DNA from 3 places in the Pantoea eucrina genome. Region 2 is predicted to be linked to each of the others. Evidence: predicted binding sites of a transcription regulator. Region 2 holds the regulator's gene; each other region holds the start of a gene.

Region 1 (4,070 bases), 170 kb from region 2:
GGTTACAATTAGCGCCACGCCCTCGCGTGCGCGCTCAGCATAAAAAGCGGCCAGTCGCTCCGCCCCGTCAGGGTGCTCCTCCAGTCCGGTATGCATTGAGCCCATCAGAAAACGATTTTTTAACCGGGTAAATCCCAGATCGAGAGGCGTAAATAAGCAGGGGTAGTGCTCGATCATGATCGGGTACTCGAAAGTGGTCGGATGAGTTAACTCTAACGGTAATCGCGCATGATGGAAGAGGGGGACGCTGAGCTTGTGAGAGACGTCAAAAAAAGCAGGGCGGCAGGTTACGTACGAAGTATCAGCTTGTCTTCGTTACGCACGGGAAGGACCGGCGCGCCCTGAAAGGGCCAGAGTACAGGGCTAATGACTTAGCACTTTTTATATATCATCATGGATTCCTTTTTCCGGAAACGCCGGGTAATTATCAGACCGCGGCAACCTGTGTTCATCGCAACTCGCCTGAGTTTTAAATATTATAGCGGGAAAGTAATCTGGAAATAAGTCTTCAGATAGAGTCAGACAGAGAATTTATCATTTTAACCGCTATTTTAATGTTATTAATGATGCTTGTTAATCATAGCGCGCAGCTGAATGGTGCGATCGGATGAGTGATATATTTATTGCGCGCCAGCCCGCACAGTTAGCGGCAGCCAGCAGCCGGGGTGCCTCTTTTTCTGGATGGATTATCCTTTATTTTATTTGTGAAGCAGTTAATTCCATATCTTAATAATTTTTTATTTATCGGTTTTATATAATTACCTGAATAATCACATTGTGAAGGTGATTTTCCTGCTATTACCACTGAGTTAACTGAAAAGGTTAAACGATATAGCCCTTTTACCTGTCATATACTTTTAGAGGAGAGGCAGATTGGATTTAAACACTCAGCCAGTCCGTATTGCTGTTCTTGACGGTCATCCTATGATTCGTCTGGTTTTTGAGCTATGTCTGAAAAACCATCCCGATATTCACCTTGTTGCTGCCTGGTCTTCCGGCAGCGAGCTTTTCAGCGCGTTAAGTACGCACAGTGTTGATGTTCTGATTCTGGATTTCCTGCTAGGCGAGCGTGAAATTGATGGCCTGACGCTAATAAAGCAAATACGTAATCACTATCCGATGCAGAAAATGCTGGTTTTAACCTCTGCCGAAAGCCCGGCGGTAGCAAGAATGGTACTCCGGGCCGGCGTAAACGGGTTTATCGGTAAAAGCCATCCCTTTGAAGAGGTACTGGCGGCGGTCAGATCCGTTGCTGAGAATAACCTGTTTTTAGCCACGCACCTTGCTGAAGAGATCCAGACGCTGTATGCCATTTCCGGAAAAAAGGCGGACGATGATTTCTGTATCAGCTGTAAGCCGGTTCTTCACGAAAAAATAAGATTATTAAGCCCGCGTGAAGCAGAAGTGATCCGCTGCTTTCTTGATGGCATGAGCGTTTCACAGATTGCGGCCAAGTTCAGACGAAGCCGGAAGACGGTAAGCGGACAGAAGCAGTCGGCGCTGAAAAAGCTCGGCGTCCGTTCAGATTCGGAACTATTTAAATATAGCCGGGAGCTGCTGTCAGCCCGGTAATCGCGCAGGGCGGCCGCGCCCGAGCGCAGCAACCTGATAGCCAGTTCACGTTCCCGGTAACATCTTTTCTGTAACATCGTTCTGAGTGATGTTCATCACAGTTTTATCCTGTTTAACCCGTTTTTATAGTCGTCACATCATCAGACTCACAGGATAAACATGAATATTGAAACGCAATCCTGCGTTATTACCGGCAAAAAGCAGGTCAGTGTCGCACAGCAGCAGGTGCAATGGGATGGCTCCGGCACGCTGGTGCGCATTACGCGCGGCGGAATCTGCGGCTCCGATCTGCACTACTACCAGGAGGGAAAAGTGGGCAGCTTTGCGCTGCAAATGCCCATGATACTCGGGCATGAAGTGATTGGTTACGTCATTGAAAGCGACGATCCCCGCCTGCAGCCGCAGCAAAAAGTGGCTGTCAATCCGGCTAAACCCTGCGGTGAATGCAAATATTGTCAGCGCCAGCAGGAGAACCAGTGTACCGCCATGCGCTTTTTTGGCAGTGCAATGTATGTCCCGCACGTCGATGGCGGATTTACCCGGCACAAAGTGGTGGCGAGCAGCCAGTGCGTGCCTTTTCCACAGGATGCTGATGAAAAGGTGATGGTGTTTGCTGAGCCGCTCGCGGTCTGCATTCACGCCACGCATCAGGCTGGCGATCTTACCGGTAAGCGTATCTTTATCTCCGGCACCGGGCCAATTGGCTGTCTGATTGCCGCTGCCGTGCAGGCGCGTGGTGCTGCAGAGGTTGTCTGCAGCGATATCAGTGAACGTTCGCTGGAGATGGCGCAGCAAATGGGTGCCACGCAAATAGTTAACGCGGCAAGCGGCGATTTCACCGGCTGGATGGCGGATAAGGGCTACTTCGATGTTACGTTTGAAGCGTCCGGCCATCCGGCGTCACTGCAGCGCTGCCTGGAAGTTGTGTGTGCCAGAGGCACGGTGGTGCAGGTAGGAATGGGCGGCGCATTTCCTGATTTCCCCCTGATGACGCTGATTGCCAAAGAGATAAATCTGACGGGATCGTTCCGTTTTACGCATGAATTCAATACGGCAGTTGAGTGGCTGGCGCAGGGCGTTATCAACCCGCTGCCGCTCTACAGCGGGGAATACCCGCTTCAGGATATCGATGCGGCGCTGCAGTTTGCCAGCGATAAAACCCACGCGGCAAAAGTTCAGCTGACTTTTTAGGGAGATACTATGAACGCACTCTTTTCTCTGGCCGGCAAGCGTGTACTGCTGACCGGTTCAGCACGCGGTATCGGGTTTCTGCTGGCGCAGGGCCTGGGTGAAGCCGGCGCCGAAGTGATTATTAACGCGACCACAGCTGAAGGGGCAGAGCGCGCCGCCGCCGCCCTGCGCGAGCAGGGGATCGTCGCCCGGGCCAAAGCGTTTGACGTAACCGATTCCGGCGCGGTGCATCAGGCGATCGATGAAATTGAAGCACAGTGGGGCGCCATCGATATTCTGGTAAATAACGCCGGCATCCAGCGTCGGCGGCCTTTTCTGGAGTTTCCTGAACAGGACTGGCACGACGTAATTGCGGTAAACCAGACCGCCGTGTTTTTTGTCTCGCAAAAAGTGGCGCAGCAGATGGTAACGCGCCAGCGCGGCAAAATTATCAATATCGGTTCAATGCAGAGTGAGCTGGGCCGCGACACCATCACGCCTTATGCGGCCTCTAAAGGGGCGGTCACCATGCTGACGCGGGGAATGTGCGTCGAGCTGGCGCGCTACAACATTCAGGTTAATGCGATTGCGCCGGGCTACTTTGTCACCGAGATGACGCAGCCGCTGGCTGACGATCCCGCGTTTACCGGCTGGCTGACTAAGCGTACGCCTGCTGCGCGCTGGGGTAAGCCGGAAGAGCTGATTGGTGCCGCCATCTTTCTGGCCTCTGCCGCCTCAGATTTCGTTAACGGACATCTGCTGTTTGTCGATGGCGGTATGCGCGTAGCCGTGTAGTGCGTGGCCCGAGAGCCTGCCTGGCAACATTTTAAACAGTGGAGATTCAGAAGGAAGCGCCAATCTCGCCGCCTGGAGCCGCGGCTCTGCTGACGCTTAGCGCGCTTATCCACGGGCCGGCTGCTCACAGGGCAGCAAAGCGATTAACGACGGCGGATCCACGAAAAGCGCGACTGGTATCCACTACTGAAGTGGGTATTGCGCCGGTAGCTGGATCCCGCCTCGGCCATACAGTAGGTACATACGTTGACCGCATCAATCTGTGCCGGCCCGAGTCCGCGCTCTAGCAGGATGCTGCGCGCCAGCCCGGGCAGGCTGAACCACGCCCCCTGCTGCTGCGCCTGCGCCTGCGCACGTACCGCCTGCGGATTCACGGGTTGCTGATGCGTCCACTGCAGCGGCGGCAGATCGCTGCGCTGCTGCATCTGGCGGATACGATCCTCGCCCAGCTCATAACAGCAGGGGCCAATGGCCGGACCGATAGCGACGCAAAGCGTATCGATACTCGCGCCGCGTGCCAGCAGGGCATCCAG
Region 2 (4,070 bases):
CGCTATACCCGGCCGGAAATGGATATGGCGATCCGCAAAGCACGCGATCTGGGTCGTCACATCAGCTATTTTGGTCCGGACGCCAATGACTTTGGCCTGCTGGAGCAGACGTTCCGGCGCTATGGCGAAAGCGGCATAGGAGAGTCGCGCAAATACCTGCACACCTATGACGAGGCCGTGCCGTGGAATCAGGTGCCGGGCACCTTTACTCCCTGGCAGCCGCTGCCGGAGAATACTGATGTGCTGTTTTATGAGGGACTGCACGGCGGAGTGGTTACGCAGCAGCATAACGTGGCGGAGCATGTTGATCTGCTGGTGGGCGTGGTGCCGATCGTCAATCTTGAGTGGATACAGAAACTGGTACGCGATACCAGCGAACGGGGCCATTCGCGCGAAGCGGTGATGGACTCCGTGGTACGGTCGATGGAAGATTATATCAACTACATCACGCCGCAGTTTTCGCGCACGCACCTTAACTTTCAGCGGGTACCGACAGTTGATACCTCTAACCCGTTCGCGGCGCGCGAGATCCCCTCACTGGATGAGAGTTTTGTGGTGATCCATTTTCGCGGCCTGGAAGGTATCGCTTTCCCCTATCTGCTGGCGATGATTCAGGGATCGTTTATTTCGCATATGAATACGCTGGTGGTACCGGGCGGCAAAATGGGACTGGCGATGGAGCTGATCATGATGCCACTGGTGCAGCGGCTGATTGAAGGAAAACGGATAGAGTAGAGGCCATGTCTGCCAGACGACGTGGCATCGGTCGCCATAAATGGCGACCCTGCAAAGCCTGTTTCACGGGTAGCGAGGTATGCGCACCGGCAGCTGTTACAGCTCAACTACCTCATGGCTGTGGGTGATCTCCACCCCTTTGCCGAGCATGATCGCCACCGAGCAATATTTTTCTGCCGACAGGTCAACCGCCCGCGCCACCGCTTTCTCGCTCAGCGCTTTGCCGCTGACGATAAAGTGCAGGTTAATCTGTGTAAAAATACGTGGTGCTTCTTCGCGCCGTTCTGAAGTCAGTTTGACCTCGCAGTCAGCCACGTCATTACGCCCTTTTTGCAGAATCGAGACCACATCAATCGCGCTACAGCCGCCGGCGGCCATCAGTACCATCTCCATCGGGCTTGGCGCTTTATCGCCTGAATTCCCGTCCATTAATAACTGATGTCCTGATGAGGATTCTCCGAGAAAGGTCAGCCCTTCCACCCATTTCACACGTGCCTGCATTATTCTTTCTCCTGAAGCGGCGTTTTGCGCCAGAGTACGCGTTCATCCGGCAAACAGCAATCGCCCGCCTGCTGAAGCGAGACAACACAAGACAGCCTGCAAAAGCTGTGCTACAAACAGAGCTGAAAATTTCTTCGTCGTGGCTGATGAGGACGGGCAGAATCAAAAGCAGAGCTTACACATCCGCCCGGATAATTTTTATTAACAGGACGCGCTGGACGATTTCATCGCCTGACAGGGAATGAATGCCCCTGTGTTTTGGGCACGATTACAATAGAGGATAATAGCGAATGGTTCTCGGCAAACCGCAAACAGACCCTACACTCGAATGGTTCCTGTCCCATTGCCATATTCACAAATATCCATCCAAAAGCACGCTGATCCATCAGGGTGAAAAAGCAGAAACGCTCTACTACATCGTTAAAGGTTCCGTTGCGGTACTGATTAAAGATGAAGAAGGCAAAGAGATGATCCTCTCCTATCTGAATCAGGGAGATTTCATCGGCGAACTCGGCCTGTTTGAAGAGGGCCAGGAGCGCAGTGCCTGGGTGCGTGCGAAAACAGCCTGCGAAGTTGCTGAAATTTCCTACAAAAAATTTCGTCAGCTGATTCAGGTTAACCCGGATATTTTGATGCGCCTGTCGGCGCAGATGGCACGTCGCCTGCAGGTGACATCAGAAAAGGTGGGTAACCTGGCTTTCCTGGATGTTACCGGCCGCATTGCGCAGACGCTGCTTAATCTGGCTAAACAGCCGGATGCCATGACCCACCCCGACGGTATGCAGATTAAAATTACCCGTCAGGAGATTGGTCAGATCGTGGGTTGCTCACGGGAAACCGTTGGTCGCATCCTGAAAATGCTGGAAGATCAGAACCTGATCTCCGCACACGGTAAAACCATCGTCGTTTACGGCACCCGCTAAGCTGTTTCACCCCCCACGGCGTGATGACACCATCACGCCGTTTCTGTTTGCGATAAGCTGATGTGGCGCCGAATCATCTATCATCCCGAAGTCAATTACGCTCTGCGTCAGACGCTGGTGCTGTGCCTGCCTGTCGCGCTGGGATGGCTGTGTGGCGATCTGCAAAAAGGCCTGCTGTTCTCGCTGGTACCCGCCTGCTGCAATATTGCCGGCCTTGATACGCCGCATAAACGCTTTTTCAAACGCCTGATCGTGGGCGGTACGCTTTTCGCCACCGGCAGTTTTCTGATCCAGTACCTCACCAACGCCGCGGTTCCGCTGCCGCTTATTATGCTGGTGCTGCCGCTGCTGATTGGCGTGACGGGCGAAATCAGTCCGCTGCACGGGCGTCTGCTGCCCGGCACGCTGATTGCAGCGATCTTTACGCTGAGCCTGGTGGGGCGTATGCCGATCTGGGTGCCGCCGCTGCTCTATATTGGCGGCACGTTCTGGTATGGCCTGTTTAACTGGTTCTGGTACTGGCTGTGGAAAGAGCAGCCGATGCGTGAAACGCTGAGCCTGCTCTATCGTGAGCTGGCTGACTACTGCGATGCCAAATATACCCTGCTGACACAGCTGACCGATCCGGAAAAAGCGCTGCCGCCGCTGCTGGCGCGCCAGCAGAAAGCGGTTGACCTGATCACCACCTGCTATCAGCAGATGCATATGCTTTCTGCCAGCCGCGATAACAGCCATAAGCGGCTGACGCGCGCTTTTCAGGTGGCGCTGGATCTGCAGGAGCATATCGCTGTCAGCCTGCACCAGCCGGAGAAAGTGCAAAAGCTGGTAGAACAGAGTCATGCGGAAGCGGTTATCCGCTGGAATGCAAAAACCATTTCGGCACAGCTCAGGCTGCTGGCCGATGCCATTCTCTATCACCAGCTGCCCGCCCGCTTTCAGATGGAAAAGCCGCTCGGCGCGCTGGAAAAAATTGCGCGGCAGCATCCGGATAATCCGGTTGGCCACTTCTGCCTTTATCATTTCAGCCGCATCGCCCGCGTGCTGCGCACCCAGAAACCGCTCTATACGCGCGATCTGATGGCCGATCGCCAGCGGCGCCTGCCGCTGCTGCCCGCCCTGCGCAGCTATCTATCGTTCAGGTCCGGCGCGCTGCGCAGCGCGGCCCGCTTTGCCGTTATGCTGATGTTTGGCAGCTCTGTTGCGCTGTTTTTTAATATTCCCAAGCCCTACTGGATCCTGATGACCATTATGTTTGTCAGCCAGAATGGCTACAGCGCCACGCGCGTGCGCATTCAGCACCGGGCGCTCGGCACCTTTGCCGGGCTGCTGATTGCCGCCGCATCGCTGCGTTTCGCCGTACCGGAATCGATCGCGCTGCTGTTTATGCTGGCAATCACGCTGGCCAGTTATCTGGTGACGCGCAAATATTATGGCTGGTCGATGATTGGCTTCACCGTGACGGCGGTCTACTCGCTGCAGCTGCTGTCGCTGAATGGTGCTCAGTTCCTGCTGCCGCGGATGATGGATACGCTGATGGGCTGTCTGATCGCCTTCGCCGGTATGATCTGGCTATGGCCGCAGTGGCAGAGTGGTCTGCTGCGCCAGAATGCGCACGATGCGCTGGAAGCGTATCAGGAGGCGCTGCGCATGCTGCTGGGGCCGGATCACGCGCCGGAAAAACTGGCTTACCAGCGGGTAAAGGTTAACCAGGCGCATAACGCGCTGTTTAATGCGCTGAATCAGGCGACCAGCGAGCCTGGTTTTAACGCGCAGTATCTGAAGGATATGCGGCTGTGGGTCACGCACAGTCAGTTTATCGTAGAGCATATTAACGCCATGACTATTCTGGCGCGTGAGCACACCATGCTGACCCCGGCTCTGGCAGAGCGCTATCTGCAGTCGTGCGAAATT
Region 3 (4,070 bases), 1.3 Mb from region 2:
TCAGCCAGAGAACAGGCTGCTGACCGCTGGGCTGCCAGGCGAGCAGATGCGCGCCCTGAAGCGCGATAGCCGCACGAACTTTCGGATGACTGATAATCACGACCGGCAGGTCATCCTGCTGACGCAGCGACAGGTAAGGGGTTATCTGCTCTGTCACAGGCAGTGTAAAAAGCGTATTTGGCATCGTTCAGCCTCTGTTTATCTGGTCGAAAAAAAAAGGGCGACCGAAGTCACCCTTATTGATATAGCCTGGTCGCTTATTTAGCAGCAACCAGAGCAATCAGGTCGAGAACCTTGTTGGAATAACCGGTTTCGTTATCGTACCAGGAAACCAGTTTCACAAAGTTATCATTCAGCGCGATACCTGCTTTGGCATCGAATACTGAAGTCAGTACTTCGCCGTTGAAGTCAGTAGAAACCACGTCATCTTCAACATAGCCCAGTACATCTTTCATTTCGCCTTCTGAAGCCGCTTTGATAGCTTCACAGATCTCTTTGTAGGTCGCTGCTTTTTCCAGACGAACGGTCAGGTCAACCACAGAGACGTTAGGCGTAGGAACGCGGAAAGCCATACCGGTCAGTTTACCGTTCAGCTCTGGCAGTACTTTACCAACCGCTTTTGCTGCGCCAGTAGACGATGGGATGATGTTCTGTGCTGCACCGCGGCCGCCGCGCCAGTCTTTATGTGACGGACCATCAACGGTTTTCTGGGTAGCAGTGGTGGCGTGAACGGTGGTCATCAGGCCTTCAACGATACCGAATTTATCGTTGATGACTTTTGCCAGCGGTGCCAGGCAGTTGGTGGTGCAGGATGCGTTAGACACGATATCCTGGCCAGCATATTTATCAAAGTTGGCACCGCGTACAAACATCGGGGTGTCATCTTTAGATGGACCGGTCAGAACCACTTTCTTTGCACCGGCAGAGATATGCTTACGTGCGGTTTCGTCAGTCAGGAAGATCCCGGTTGCTTCAGCAACAACGTCAACGCCTGCTTCGTCCCACTTGAGGTTAGCCGGGTCTCTCTCAGCGGTAACACGGATTTTTTTGCCGTTAACAATCAGCGCGCCATCCTGTACTTCTACGGTGCCGTCAAAACGACCATGGGTAGAATCGTACTTCAGCATGTAAGCCATGTAATCGGCGTCGAGCAGATCGTTGATCGCGACGATTTCGATGTCTGAACGCTGCTGAGCAGCACGGAAAACGATGCGACCGATACGGCCAAAACCGTTGATACCTACTTTGATAGTCATATATTCCACCAGCTATTTGTTAGTGAATAAAAGGTTGGCTGTAAAATTACAAAAACCTTACCAGGCGTCAAGCGGAATCGTGTCAATTGTTGCGACAGGTCAATTCCAACGCCAGGAATAATCTGTATTGCAACCGCTTGCGCGCCGATTTTACAGCGCGTCTATCTTACGCTGATTAGCGTGTGAAAAGGGAAGTTTGTCACAAAGAGTGATCGTCATCACAAAACCACGCTGCAGCGACCAGGGCAGAAAAGTTCGCACAAAAAAAACGTCGGGCAATGTTGTCCGTTTGTTAGAATAGTAGCTGATTTCTACAGAAAGATACTCTGGAAGCAAAAATGGCAAAAGATACCGCATCTGAAGCAAAAATCGGCCAGCTGTCGGAAATGCAGCGCTACGTCACGCAGCATCGGGGTACCGAACCACCCTTTACCGGCGCGCTGTTGCACAACAAGCAGGATGGCATTTATCACTGTCTGGTCTGTCAGGCACCGCTGTTTCTGTCAGAAAGCAAATATGATTCAGGCTGTGGCTGGCCCAGTTTCTACCAGCCGGTCAGCGATGAGGCGATACGCTACCTTGAAGACGACTCGCACGGCATGCACCGGGTTGAGATCCGCTGCGGCAGCTGTGACGCGCATCTGGGGCATGTTTTTCCGGATGGCCCGCAGCCTACCGGTGAGCGCTATTGCGTTAACTCCGCCTCGCTGAGCTTTACTGACGAACAGGGCAAACAGCAGGAGGGATAGAATGAATCAGGAACTGAATGCGATGCTGGATGCGATGACGCCTGAGATCTATGCACGTCTGGCAACCGCCGTTGAGACGGGTAAATGGCCTGATGGTGTTGCATTAACGCAGGAGCAGCGCGAGCACTGTCTGCAGCTGGTCATGCTGTGGCAGGCGCGTCATAACGACTCACCTCAGCATATGAGCATTGCCAAAGGGGGAGATATTGTGACGAAATCTAAAAAGCAGCTGAAAGAAGAGTTTGGCATCGAGCCGGATGTCACGCGCATCAATCTGCACTAAGAAAACAGGCTGGAATACCCAGCCTGTTTTTCAGATTATTTCCGCACCCTGCGCCTGCATTTGCGCCAGCGCAATGTCACTGTCTTCCGGATTGAGATTCACGCCGCGGCAGCCCTCTTTAACGACCTGAACGTGATACCCGAGCTCCAGCGCATCCAGCACGCTATATTTCACACAGTAGTCAGTCGCAATCCCCAGCATAACCAGATGCGTGATATCGCGTTCGCGCAACCAGTTATCCAGTTCAGTTTTGCGCCGGTGTCCGTTATCGAAAAAGGCGCTGTAACTGTCGACATCAACGTCTCCACCTTTGTGAAATACGGCGTCAATCAGGGAGCGATCGAGGTCGGGATGAAAATCTGCGCCCGGGCTGTTTTCGATACCGTGGTCCGGCCACCAGATTTGCGCCAGCCCGTTAAGCTCACCCAGCGTGTAGACAGGCTCACCGGACACTGAGGCAAAGCTGCCATGATTTGCCGGATGCCAGTCCTGCAGGGCCACAACACATTCGCCGCGCTGGCGAAACTCACGCGCATAGCGATTCGCTACCGCCACAGTCTGATCACCTTCGCGCACGGCCATCGGACCGCCGGGGCAAAAGTCATTCTGGATATCGATAATTACCAATGCCCGCTTCATATCATTTTGCTCCGTTCAATCTTCAGTCAGTTCGCCACGTAAGTTCTGCTGCATTCTGGCACGAATTTCATCGGGGCTAAGGTCCTGACTCAATAAATAGTGCAGTTTTGTTAACGTGGCCTCAACGGTGAGGTCAAAACCGCTGATCACGCCAGCATGCTCCAGCGCATTGCCAGTGGCATAGCCGCCCATATTCACTTTGCCGGACATGCACTGCGTCAGGTTAACCACGATAATCCCGCGTTCGCTCGCCTGCTGCAGCTCATGCAGGAACTCCGCATTTTGCGGCGCATTGCCCACGCCATAAGAGCGCAGAATCAGCGCCTTAACCGGCTGGCGCAGGAAGTTGCGCACCACGTCTGCAGAGATGCCCGGATAAATGGTGACCACGCCAATAGGCTGCGGGGTAATGGGATGAACCACCAGCTCGCCCGTCTGCTGTGGCGCGGGAGAGGTGTTCAGACGGCGGATATGGATACCCGCTTCCAGCAGCGGCGACAGATTTGGCGAGGCGAAGGCGTTAAAGCCGTCGGCGTGCGCTTTGGTGGTACGGTTGCCGCGGAACAGGGTGTTATTGAAAAACAGTGCCACTTCATTGATCGGATAGTTAGCCGCCACGTAGAGGGAGTTCAGCAGATTTTGCTGACCGTCAGAGCGCAGTTCCGCCAGCGGGATCTGCGATCCGGTGACGATGACCGGTTTTGCCAGATTTTCCAGCATGAAGGAGAGAGCCGATGCGGTGAAAGCCATGGTATCGGTTCCATGCAGAATAACAAAACCGTCATAGGCGTCATAATTCTGGCGGATATCATCTGCGATTGCCTGCCAGTCCTGCGGCGTCATATCAGAGGAGTCGATAAGCGGGGCGTATTCATGAATCGTAAAATCCGGCATCTCCGGCCGGTGAAACTCAGGCATATTGGCCAGCTGCTGCTGAAGGTGGCCTGATACCGGTACATAGCCCTGCGCAGAGCGCTGCATCCCGATAGTACCGCCCGTGTAGGCTACATAGATATTTTTCTTTTGCATGAGTGTACTCAGACTTGCCGTAAAACGCGCAGTATAAGGGGATTGACAGGGAAAAGCAGCCCGACCAGCGGCCGGGCTGTAAAATTAGCGAACGCTGCCGCAATTCAGACAAAA

Evidence for each region. Region 2 encodes CRP, which controls carbon source genes, mostly activating them, when cyclic AMP is high. Its sites were predicted from a motif close to ATGTGANNNNNNTCACAT; they were not measured.
Region 1: a site for CRP is predicted at 1,656-1,673, ahead of idnD (L-idonate 5-dehydrogenase). Genes of this name have one in related genera too.
Region 3: a site for CRP is predicted at 1,463-1,480, ahead of msrB (peptide-methionine (R)-S-oxide reductase MsrB). Genes of this name have one in related genera too.

Annotation. Positions count from the first base shown of each region.
Region 1 is NZ_CP083448.1:2,917,851-2,921,920, reverse strand. It holds gene LAC65_RS13810 (NADPH-dependent 2,4-dienoyl-CoA reductase) at 1-177, opposite strand, end outside; gene LAC65_RS13805 (response regulator) at 874-1,572, shown strand; gene idnD (L-idonate 5-dehydrogenase) at 1,732-2,763, shown strand; gene idnO (gluconate 5-dehydrogenase) at 2,773-3,537, shown strand; gene LAC65_RS13790 (purine nucleoside phosphorylase YfiH/LACC1 family protein) at 3,681-4,070, opposite strand, start outside.
Region 2 is NZ_CP083448.1:3,089,076-3,093,145, forward strand. It holds gene LAC65_RS14740 (phosphoribulokinase) at 1-735, shown strand, start outside; gene LAC65_RS14745 (OsmC family protein) at 832-1,236, opposite strand; gene crp (cAMP-activated global transcriptional regulator CRP) at 1,527-2,159, shown strand; gene LAC65_RS14755 (YccS/YhfK family putative transporter) at 2,220-4,070, shown strand, end outside.
Region 3 is NZ_CP083448.1:1,775,756-1,779,825, reverse strand. It holds gene LAC65_RS08360 (D-hexose-6-phosphate mutarotase) at 1-184, opposite strand, end outside; gene gapA (glyceraldehyde-3-phosphate dehydrogenase) at 258-1,256, opposite strand; gene msrB (peptide-methionine (R)-S-oxide reductase MsrB) at 1,595-2,005, shown strand; gene LAC65_RS08345 (YeaC family protein) at 2,007-2,288, shown strand; gene pncA (bifunctional nicotinamidase/pyrazinamidase) at 2,319-2,927, opposite strand; gene ansA (asparaginase) at 2,943-3,956, opposite strand; gene sppA (signal peptide peptidase SppA) at 4,041-4,070, opposite strand, start outside.